One region of the Salinivibrio proteolyticus genome, then DNA from elsewhere that is predicted to be linked to it. Evidence: predicted binding sites of a transcription regulator. Region 1 holds the regulator's gene; each other region holds the start of a gene.
The links. Region 1 encodes CRP, which controls carbon source genes, mostly activating them, when cyclic AMP is high. Its sites were predicted from a motif close to TGTGANNNNNNTCACA; they were not measured.
Positions count from the first base shown of each region.

Region 2: the regulator CRP is predicted to act here: its motif matches at 1,421-1,436, upstream of malT (HTH-type transcriptional regulator MalT).
Region 3: the regulator CRP is predicted to act here: its motif matches at 1,002-1,017, upstream of N7E60_RS02955 (CTP synthase).
Region 4: the regulator CRP is predicted to act here: its motif matches at 1,180-1,195, upstream of dinG (ATP-dependent DNA helicase DinG).

Region 1 is NZ_CP114584.1:274,285-276,493, reverse strand. It holds gene N7E60_RS01320 (phosphoribulokinase) at 1-292, shown strand, start outside; gene crp (cAMP-activated global transcriptional regulator CRP) at 544-1,176, shown strand; gene N7E60_RS01310 (type 2 periplasmic-binding domain-containing protein) at 1,306-2,172, shown strand.
Region 2 is NZ_CP114585.1:333,614-335,822, forward strand. It holds gene malT (HTH-type transcriptional regulator MalT) at 1-1,278, opposite strand, end outside; gene N7E60_RS15485 (glycogen/starch/alpha-glucan phosphorylase) at 1,773-2,209, shown strand, end outside.
Region 3 is NZ_CP114584.1:600,471-602,679, forward strand. It holds gene relA (GTP diphosphokinase) at 1-103, shown strand, start outside; gene mazG (nucleoside triphosphate pyrophosphohydrolase) at 152-961, shown strand; gene N7E60_RS02955 (CTP synthase) at 1,102-2,209, shown strand, end outside.
Region 4 is NZ_CP114584.1:1,020,724-1,022,932, reverse strand. It holds gene N7E60_RS04950 (porin) at 1-766, opposite strand, end outside; gene dinG (ATP-dependent DNA helicase DinG) at 1,288-2,209, shown strand, end outside.

The DNA of each region.
Region 1 (2,209 bases):
CATTACGCCGCAGTTTTCTCGCACACATATTAACTTCCAACGTGTCCCGACCGTAGACACATCCAACCCGCTGAATGCAAAAGGGATCCCTTCACTCGACGAAAGCTTTGTTGTGATCCGCTTTCGTGGCATGAAGAACGTCGATTTTCCTTATTTACTGCAAATGATCAGTGGCGCCTTTATGTCTCGGCACAACACGCTGGTCGTGCCCGGCGGTAAAATGGGATTTGCGATGGAGCTGATTATTCGCCCCTTGATCCAACAGTTGATTGAGAAAGGCAAGATAGGTTAACCGCCGTAGCGCACTTAACGTGTATTACTTCTCAGGTCGTGATCTTAGCCACATTTTTGCCGATTTTTTAGGCGGTTGGCTTAGATCAAAATCAAGAAATCCAGATAGAAAAAAGATACACTCTTGTTAACATACAGTGAGCTTGTAGCCTGCGCCAAGACCTCGTATTCTGTGCATTGGACTGATGGGTTTCCATTCAGACAAAGACAGGACGTCGTTGCCGGGCAACACATGCAGAGGAAATAAGTTATATGGTTCCAGGAAAACCTCAAACAGACCCTACACTCGAGTGGTTCCTTTCACATTGTCATATTCACAAGTACCCGTCCAAAAGTACTCTGATCCATGCAGGGGAAAAGGCGGAGACCTTGTACTACATCGTGAAAGGTTCTGTGGCCGTACTAATCAAAGATGAAGAAGGCAAGGAGATGATCCTGTCTTACCTTAACCAAGGTGACTTCATCGGCGAACTTGGTCTGTTCGAAGAGGACCAAGAGCGCACCGCATGGGTACGTGCGAAATCACCTTGCGAAGTGGCAGAAATTTCATTCAAGAAATTCCGCCAGCTGATCCAAGTTAACCCAGACATTTTGATGCGTCTATCCTCTCAGATGGCGCGTCGCCTGCAAGTGACCAGCCAGAAAGTGGGAGACCTTGCCTTCCTGGACGTGACCGGCCGCATTGCGCAAACCCTACTGAACTTGGCGAAGCAACCTGACGCCATGACTCACCCTGACGGCATGCAAATCAAGATCACGCGTCAAGAGATTGGTCAGATTGTTGGCTGTTCGCGTGAGACGGTTGGGCGTATCCTTAAAATGCTGGAAGAGCAGAACCTTATCTCAGCTCACGGTAAAACCATTGTGGTTTACGGCACACGCTAATCCTCGCGTGTTGCGACAAAACCGGCGCTTTTGCGTCGGTTTTTTTATTTTTATTGACTGGAAACTCATTACCTAAGTTCTACACTTCAGAAACGACCCATCTAACAACTGATTAACAGGATGTCGTTTATGAGAAGCTTACGTCAAACCCTTGCTGCATTGCTACTCGCGGCGGTTTCTTCAACTGCTGCGGCGAATATCACCATTGTCCATCCAGAACCACGGGCTGGCTCTGCCCTCGATTTATACGCTATCGACTTGATTGAGTTTTTAGCGGAAAAATCGGGTGAGTCTGTCACTTTACAGGCCTTTCAAGGCCAAATTGGCTCTCAGTCTCGTAAAGTGGAAATGCTAAAACAAGGACGACTGACGGTAGATTGGCTCGGGGCCGACCGTACCCTTGAGTCAGAGTTACTTCCCATCCGTTATCCAGTCTTTCGGGGTCTATTAGGCCATCGCTTGTTCATTACCAATCAAGCCACCGAACCCAAGCTTGCACAAATCAGTGACCAAGCAGGGCTCAATAGTCTGACCATGATCCAAGGGCAAGGCTGGGCGGATGTGAAGGTCTTGCAGTCGGCGGGATTTCGGGTTCGAGAAATCTCAAGCTTTGAGAATATCTTTAAAGGCGTCGATACCGGACGGGCCGACCTCTTCCCGCGTGCGCTTATCGAACCTTTTAGCGAGCTGGCAGAGCGACCTCAATATACAAATCTGTTGGTTGATCCGCACTTAATGCTGATCTATCGCTTCCCAATGTTCTTGTTTGTATCGCCCCAAAACCCAGAGGTAGCGACCATGCTCAACGATGCCTTTGCGGCCGCCTATCAAGACGGATCCTTCATCGAATTTTTTGAGAATGCCCCTCTGGTAAAAGAGACCTTTGAGAAAGCCAATATTGGTGAGCGCACCTTTATTCGGGTCGACAACCCACATCTGAGTAATGAGACTCAGGCAATTGACGATACATTCTGGCTCGATATTGAAAGTCGCTAAACACCGCCAACTAAAAAAGGAGAGCATCGCTCTCCTT
Region 2 (2,209 bases), on a different replicon from region 1:
ATGATATCTGTGTTGACTCTGCGCTAACCAAGCGCGTAGCAGACCTAAGTTGGGGTAGGTGAATAGCAACTGAGTACTGATTTGGCCGATAGCCGCCTCTAGGGTTGAGAGCTCTCCACGATTAAACATACGCCAACCGTGCTGATTGAGGATATCCGCCATCAAGGTATCGTCTTCGGCGTAGCGGGCGTGGCGCAATGCTTGATGAGGCGTATTCAGCTTTAGCCAAGCCAATGCTGCCTGTCGGTTTAAGTGTTGTTGCTGTTGAGGGATCCGTGCTTGACGCTCATGGGCGAGAAACTCTGCGAATAAATGGTGGAAGCGGAACCAGTTATTGTCTCCTTCCAACGGATAGATGAATAAACCGTAGCGATTTAGCGATTCGAGCATGCCGAGCGCGTCTTCGCGCTCGGTTAGCGCAAAGACCAGCTCGTCATTAAACATTTCCAGTACGGAAACTTGCATTAAAAACTGACGGGTTTCACTGTCCAGCAGATCAAAAACCTCTTCGACCAAATAATCCCACAGGTGGGCATGGTTAAAACTCGCGCAGGAGGCGGCACTTTGCATCAGGGTCCGTTTTTGATGCTGAGCCTGAATCGCAATTAACTGTAGGGCAGATGGCCAGCCCTCGACGTAGGCACAGAGGGTGCTCGCGGTAGTTTCGTCGACACCATCGGCGACACGTTGATTAAAAAAGCGGGTGGTCTCTTCATTATCGAACGCAAGCAGTTCATTGCCGATCTCGATCATCAGGTCGCGAACCCGCAAATTTGCTGTCCCTAGCGGCGGATTCGCGCGCGAGGTCACCACCAAAGTCAGGCTATCGGGCATGTGCTTAATAAAAAAGCGCATTGCTTCATGAATGTCTTCATTGTCGATCAATTGGTAGTCATCTAATACCAGATAACAGGTGGACTGTAACCCAGCCAGCTCAGCGAAAACATCGGAGAGCAGCGCACGCAGGGATGAGAACTGGCGTTTTTCTGCTAGCTTAACGGTATTGGGGCACCCATCGTGGGTCGCTTTATTTAATGCTTGCAACAGGTAGTTGATAAAGCGGAAGCTGTCGTTGTCGCTGTCATCAATGCTGAACCAGCCGACATGGTTTTGATCGGCGAGCCATTGTGCGGCCATGGTGGTTTTGCCGTAACCTGCCGGCGAGCGGAACAACACCAATTTGTAATTTGGCGCTTGTTGGAGGATATCCAATACGCGCGGGCGCAAGATGGCATTGTAGAGACGGCCGGGACGGGTAAGTTTTGACGGGATCCACATAGCGAGAAGGTCCTTTACAGCGAGTGCGGCTTTGCCGCGTTTATCCTTGTACGCAAGTGTATGTAACTGGTCTGTCACAAACTATGATCCAGCGCTGATAATGGTGCAATTGCTCTATTTTGGTGCAACTACGCCTTTTAATTGTGATTAAAGTCACTAATTTTATTGGTTCGGATACGGAATATGGAAGGTATTACACGCCAGAGACGATGAATGCCCCCACAATTTGCGTTAGCGCACAAAATTAACAAAAGGGATTGTTCTTTTTTCACAGCCGTATTTTGGTCAGTGTTCCCTCAAATTGTGATTCTTATCACCTCAATATCACGAAATTCCTCCATTGATGAGAGCAAGCTCACTCACAGCTTGTGATGTGGCTCTCTACGCCCTGACAACTCCTCCTTTCCTCCTCCTGTCTCGGGAGGATGTTTGTATCGACAGGCTTGGGCAGGATGACTGTCATCGAGATTTTCTTCCATTACGAGAGCGATGACATGACGCCTAAACAGCAACACGCATTTGATAAAAGCGCTTTTAAAGCCAGTATGACCCAACATTTGACGCAGCTTGGTCGCACCCCCGAAACCGCGGAGATGCGCGATTGGTATCTCGCCTTAGGCCGCGCGCTGGCCGAACACACCACCAGTGATCTGGTTGCGACAGAAAACGATTTAGCCATCAAACAAGCGAAGAGTGTGAACTACTTATCCCTTGAATTTTTGATTGGCCGTTTAACGGGTAACAACCTGATCAGCATGGGGCTTTACGATGAAATTGCGGCTGTGGTCAGCGAGTTTGGGTTTGGCCTGACCGATTTGCTTGAGCAAGAGCGTGATCCTTCGTTGGGGAATGGTGGTTTGGGCCGCTTGGCCGCGTGTTTTATGGACTCGCTGGCAGCCCAACAGTATCCAGCGGTCGGCTATGGCTTGCA
Region 3 (2,209 bases), 330 kb from region 1:
CATGGACTTTGATTTAGAGATTTCCGATCTCGACACGCTTAGCCGAATTGTGAATCGGTTGGAGCAGGTCAAGGATGTGGTAGAAGCCAAACGACTCAGATAAACATCACGCCCTGTTATCGACAGGGCGTTTTTTTAAGGATAACGAAGTATGGCGTCGATTGACGATTTACTGACTATCATGGCGACCTTGCGCGACCCACAAAAAGGGTGCGATTGGGACAAAGCCCAAACTTTTGCCTCCATCGTGCCTCACACGCTCGAAGAAGCCTATGAAGTGGCCGATGCCATTGAGCGTGAGCACTGGTCGGACCTAAAAGATGAATTAGGCGATTTACTCTTTCAAATAGTGTTCTACAGTCAATTGGGACACGAGCAAAATCGTTTTGATTTTGACGCCGTCGTGGGGGCGATTTGTGACAAACTCACCCGTCGTCACCCGCATGTCTTTGGTCCTAAAGACAGCCAAGGTGAGCCGCTGCACGGCCCGGATTGGGAAGGGATTAAAGCACAGGAGCGTGCCGACAAAGCGGCGTCAGAGCAACCCACTAGCGTGTTAGACGGCGTTACGTTAGGCCTTCCCGCACTGGTGCGCGCACACAAACTGCAAAAACGTTGTGCGCGAGTGGGGTTTGATTGGGATGCGGTGGCGCCGGTGCTCGATAAAGTACGCGAAGAAATTGCCGAGGTTGAGCAAGAACTGGCAATCACGCCGGTAGACCCCGCGCGGGTGGAAGAAGAAATCGGCGATTTATTGTTTTCGGTGGTAAATCTGGCACGCCACGTAGGCACGGATGCGGAATCCGCGTTGCGTAACGCGAATCAAAAATTCGAACGACGTTTCCGTCAAGTTGAAACTCAATTACGCAATGATGAAAAAAATATTCAAGAATGTCAGTTAGATGAACTGGAATCGGCCTGGCAACAGGTCAAAAAGCAGGAAAAAAGCAACACGCTGTAAGTTTCATCATTGATTTGCGACAAATAAAAACAGTATGGTGTGTGATAGTTTTCACGTTGTGGGAGTGAGTGGGGTCTGGTATCATGACTTCCCGTCCAGATTTCCATTAATTTCCTCTAAATCCAACTCTCAGGTTTAGCATGACGACGAATTACATTTTTGTTACGGGCGGTGTTGTATCCTCCCTCGGTAAGGGTATTGCTGCAGCCTCATTGGCAGCCATTCTTGAAGCGCGTGGCCTCAACGTCACCATCATGAAACTCGACCCTTATATCAACGTGGATCCAGGGACAATGAGCCCTACCCAGCACGGGGAAGTATTCGTCACGGAAGACGGCGCCGAGACCGACCTTGACCTCGGTCACTACGAGCGCTTTATCCGCACCAAAATGACCAAGCGTAATAACTTTACCTCTGGTCGCGTATACGCGGATGTTCTGCGCAAAGAGCGCCGCGGAGATTACCTGGGAGCGACCATTCAGGTGATTCCACACATCACTAACTCGATCAAAGACCGCATCATCGCCGGTGGTGAAGGTCACGACGTGGTGATCGTGGAAATTGGCGGCACTGTCGGTGATATTGAATCACTGCCATTCCTTGAAGCGATTCGCCAACTGACCGTGGAAGTCGGTCGTGAGCGTGCGATGTTTATGCATCTTACCTTGGTGCCATACTTGGCTGCGGCGGGTGAAGTGAAAACCAAGCCGACCCAGCACTCGGTAAAAGAGCTTCTATCGATTGGTATCCAGCCGGATGTCCTCGTTTGCCGTAGTGAGCGTCCAATTCCAGCCAATGAGCGTGCAAAAATTGCACTGTTCTGTAACGTACCAGAGAAAGCGGTTATCACCATGAAGGATGTGGATTCAATCTACAAAATTCCTTCATTGATTCGCTCTCAAGGGCTGGACGACTTGGTTTGTCAGCGCTTTGGCATCCAAGCGCCGGAAGCCGACCTGTCTGAATGGGAACAAGTCATTTACGAAGAAGCCAACCCAATGGGCGAAGTCACCATTGGTATGGTGGGTAAGTACATCGAACTGCCTGACGCGTATAAATCAGTCAACGAAGCGCTGAAGCATGGCGGATTGAAAAATCGTCTGACCGTCAACATCAAGTATGTTGACTCACAAGATCTCGAAACCCGCGGCACTGAGCTGCTCGATGGTTTAGATGCGATCTTGGTTCCGGGCGGTTTTGGTGATCGCGGCGTCGAAGGCAAAATCCTTGCCGCACAATATGCGCGTG
Region 4 (2,209 bases), 750 kb from region 1:
AGAAGTAGTCAGTGTCAGTTTTCTTAGAGCCAGTATCTACAGTGTTAACACCGTAAGAGGCGGCAAGACCTACGTTTTCGATACCTTTATATTCGATTTCGAAGTTATAGTTTTCTACGTCAGCCTTTGAATCATACTGGAAGTATGGATCATCTTTATCGGTTTTCACTGCAGCGTTATCAGCGTAGTAGTAGTATACACGCATATCGATGTCAGCTACGCGGTAGCCTAGACGACCGTCGTAGATTTTGTATTCTGATGCAGAGTCGCCTTCTTTACCATCGCTGTTTTGCAGGGTAGAGAAACCCGCGTAGAAAGTGCCGTTATCGTAAACGTACTTAGCTACTTGATCACCTTCAGTTTGAACAGTGCTGTTGTTCGCAGATGCAAGCTCGTAATCTTTGGTGATACCCATGTCATCGTTGATCAGCAGTTGACGACCGAAGGTGATAGTACCCCAGTTGCTGCCTTTAAAACCAACGTACAGCTCGTCATTTTTGGTGGTGCTGTCTTCGAATTTAAATGCGAAGTGACCGATAGCTGCTAGGTCGTCAGAAACTGCAACTTCAGTGTTAACCGCGAAGTCACCGTCATCTAGACGCCATTTGCCGTCTTGGTTCTCACCGATAGCTTGGAAGTATTGAACTTCTGCTGCACCAGACGCGTCTACTTTAACGCCGTCTGCGTCATATAGGTTGATGCTTGCAGATGCTGAGCCAGCAGCCAGCAGAGCTGGAACTGCCATTGCTAGAATAGTCTTTTTCATGGTTAATCCACTGCCTTTTCTATTTAGTCATTATGAGTTCCTTTATGGAACTCTGTTATATGGTGGCTGTCATAATGCTGCAAAGAACAAAATGCCAGACCACTGAAACTTCGTGGCTAATCGTGCAGAACATTCTGGATTCTGTCAACTGGCCCGAAACCGCGCAAATCATAACCCACAAAACATAAAAAACAAACAGTTAGCCACCCCACCTGAATTAAGATCACAGTTTACGGTTACAAAACCAGCAAATTTGATGAAAGTTAACAACACAACAAAACAGATTAATATATCGATAAATCAACTTATAACCATGAAATTCAGAATATATAACCAATCAATCACTTAAATAAGGTGTATTTCTAATCACAAGACAGATCAGCAAGATAGAGCAAATTGGTTCAATATAAATTCGTGATTGGGATCTCATTAATGTAAAGAAATCTTGCAGTTCGGGATCGTTTTCACGTTTTTGAGTCGTGCTATACTGCTCGCCACTCTCCCTTAAGCCGGACATATTGATGCTCAGCCCTGCCGTAAAATCAGACATCCGCGCCTGCTATCAAACCCTACAAGCGCAACTTCCCCATTTTGTCCCTAGAAAGGTACAAAACTATCTCGTGGCAGAGCTTGCAAAAACGCTAGCAGGCGATTACGACAACAAGCGCCGGCTATTTGTGGCGGAGGCGGGTACGGGTGTGGGCAAATCGATGGCCTATCTCATGGGGGCCATCCCCTTTGCGCTAAACAACAATAAAAAAGTAGTGATCTCGACCGCAACTGTGGCCTTACAAGAGCAGTTGGCCAACAAAGATATTCCATTTTTCCGTCGTATCTGCCCAAAACCGTTTGACTTTATTCTGGCAAAAGGGCGCCAACGATATTGCTGTGCACACAAATTGAGTGCAGTGGCTGATACTGACAGCATTCAAGGCGCACTATTCACCCAAAAGCCCAAGCAAAACGAACAACGACTACTCAATGACATGTACTCGGCATTTAGCCGTGGAAAATGGGATGGCGACCGCGACAGTTGGCCCAAGCCGATTGCCGATCACCTCTGGCAAGCCATTGCATCGGACAAACATACTTGCCACGCTGGGTTGCACGCTCATCGTCAGTGCCCCTTCGCCAAAGCGCGCGAGGCGATGGACAAAGCGGATGTTGTGGTCGTCAATCACAGTCTGTTACTGGCCGATCTCGAGCTAGGTGGCGGGGTGATCTTGCCCGAGCCAGAGCAATGTCTTTATATGATTGATGAAGCCCACCATTTGCCGACGGTCGCACGCGACTTTTCTGCCGCCAATGCCAGTTTACTCGGGGCGACTGGATGGCTGGAAAAGCTCAACCAAGCCACGGTTAAGCTCGGTAATACCGCGGATATGAAGCGCGCAAACCGCTTCGTGGATAGCTTATTAGACGCGATCCAACTGCTGATCCCCA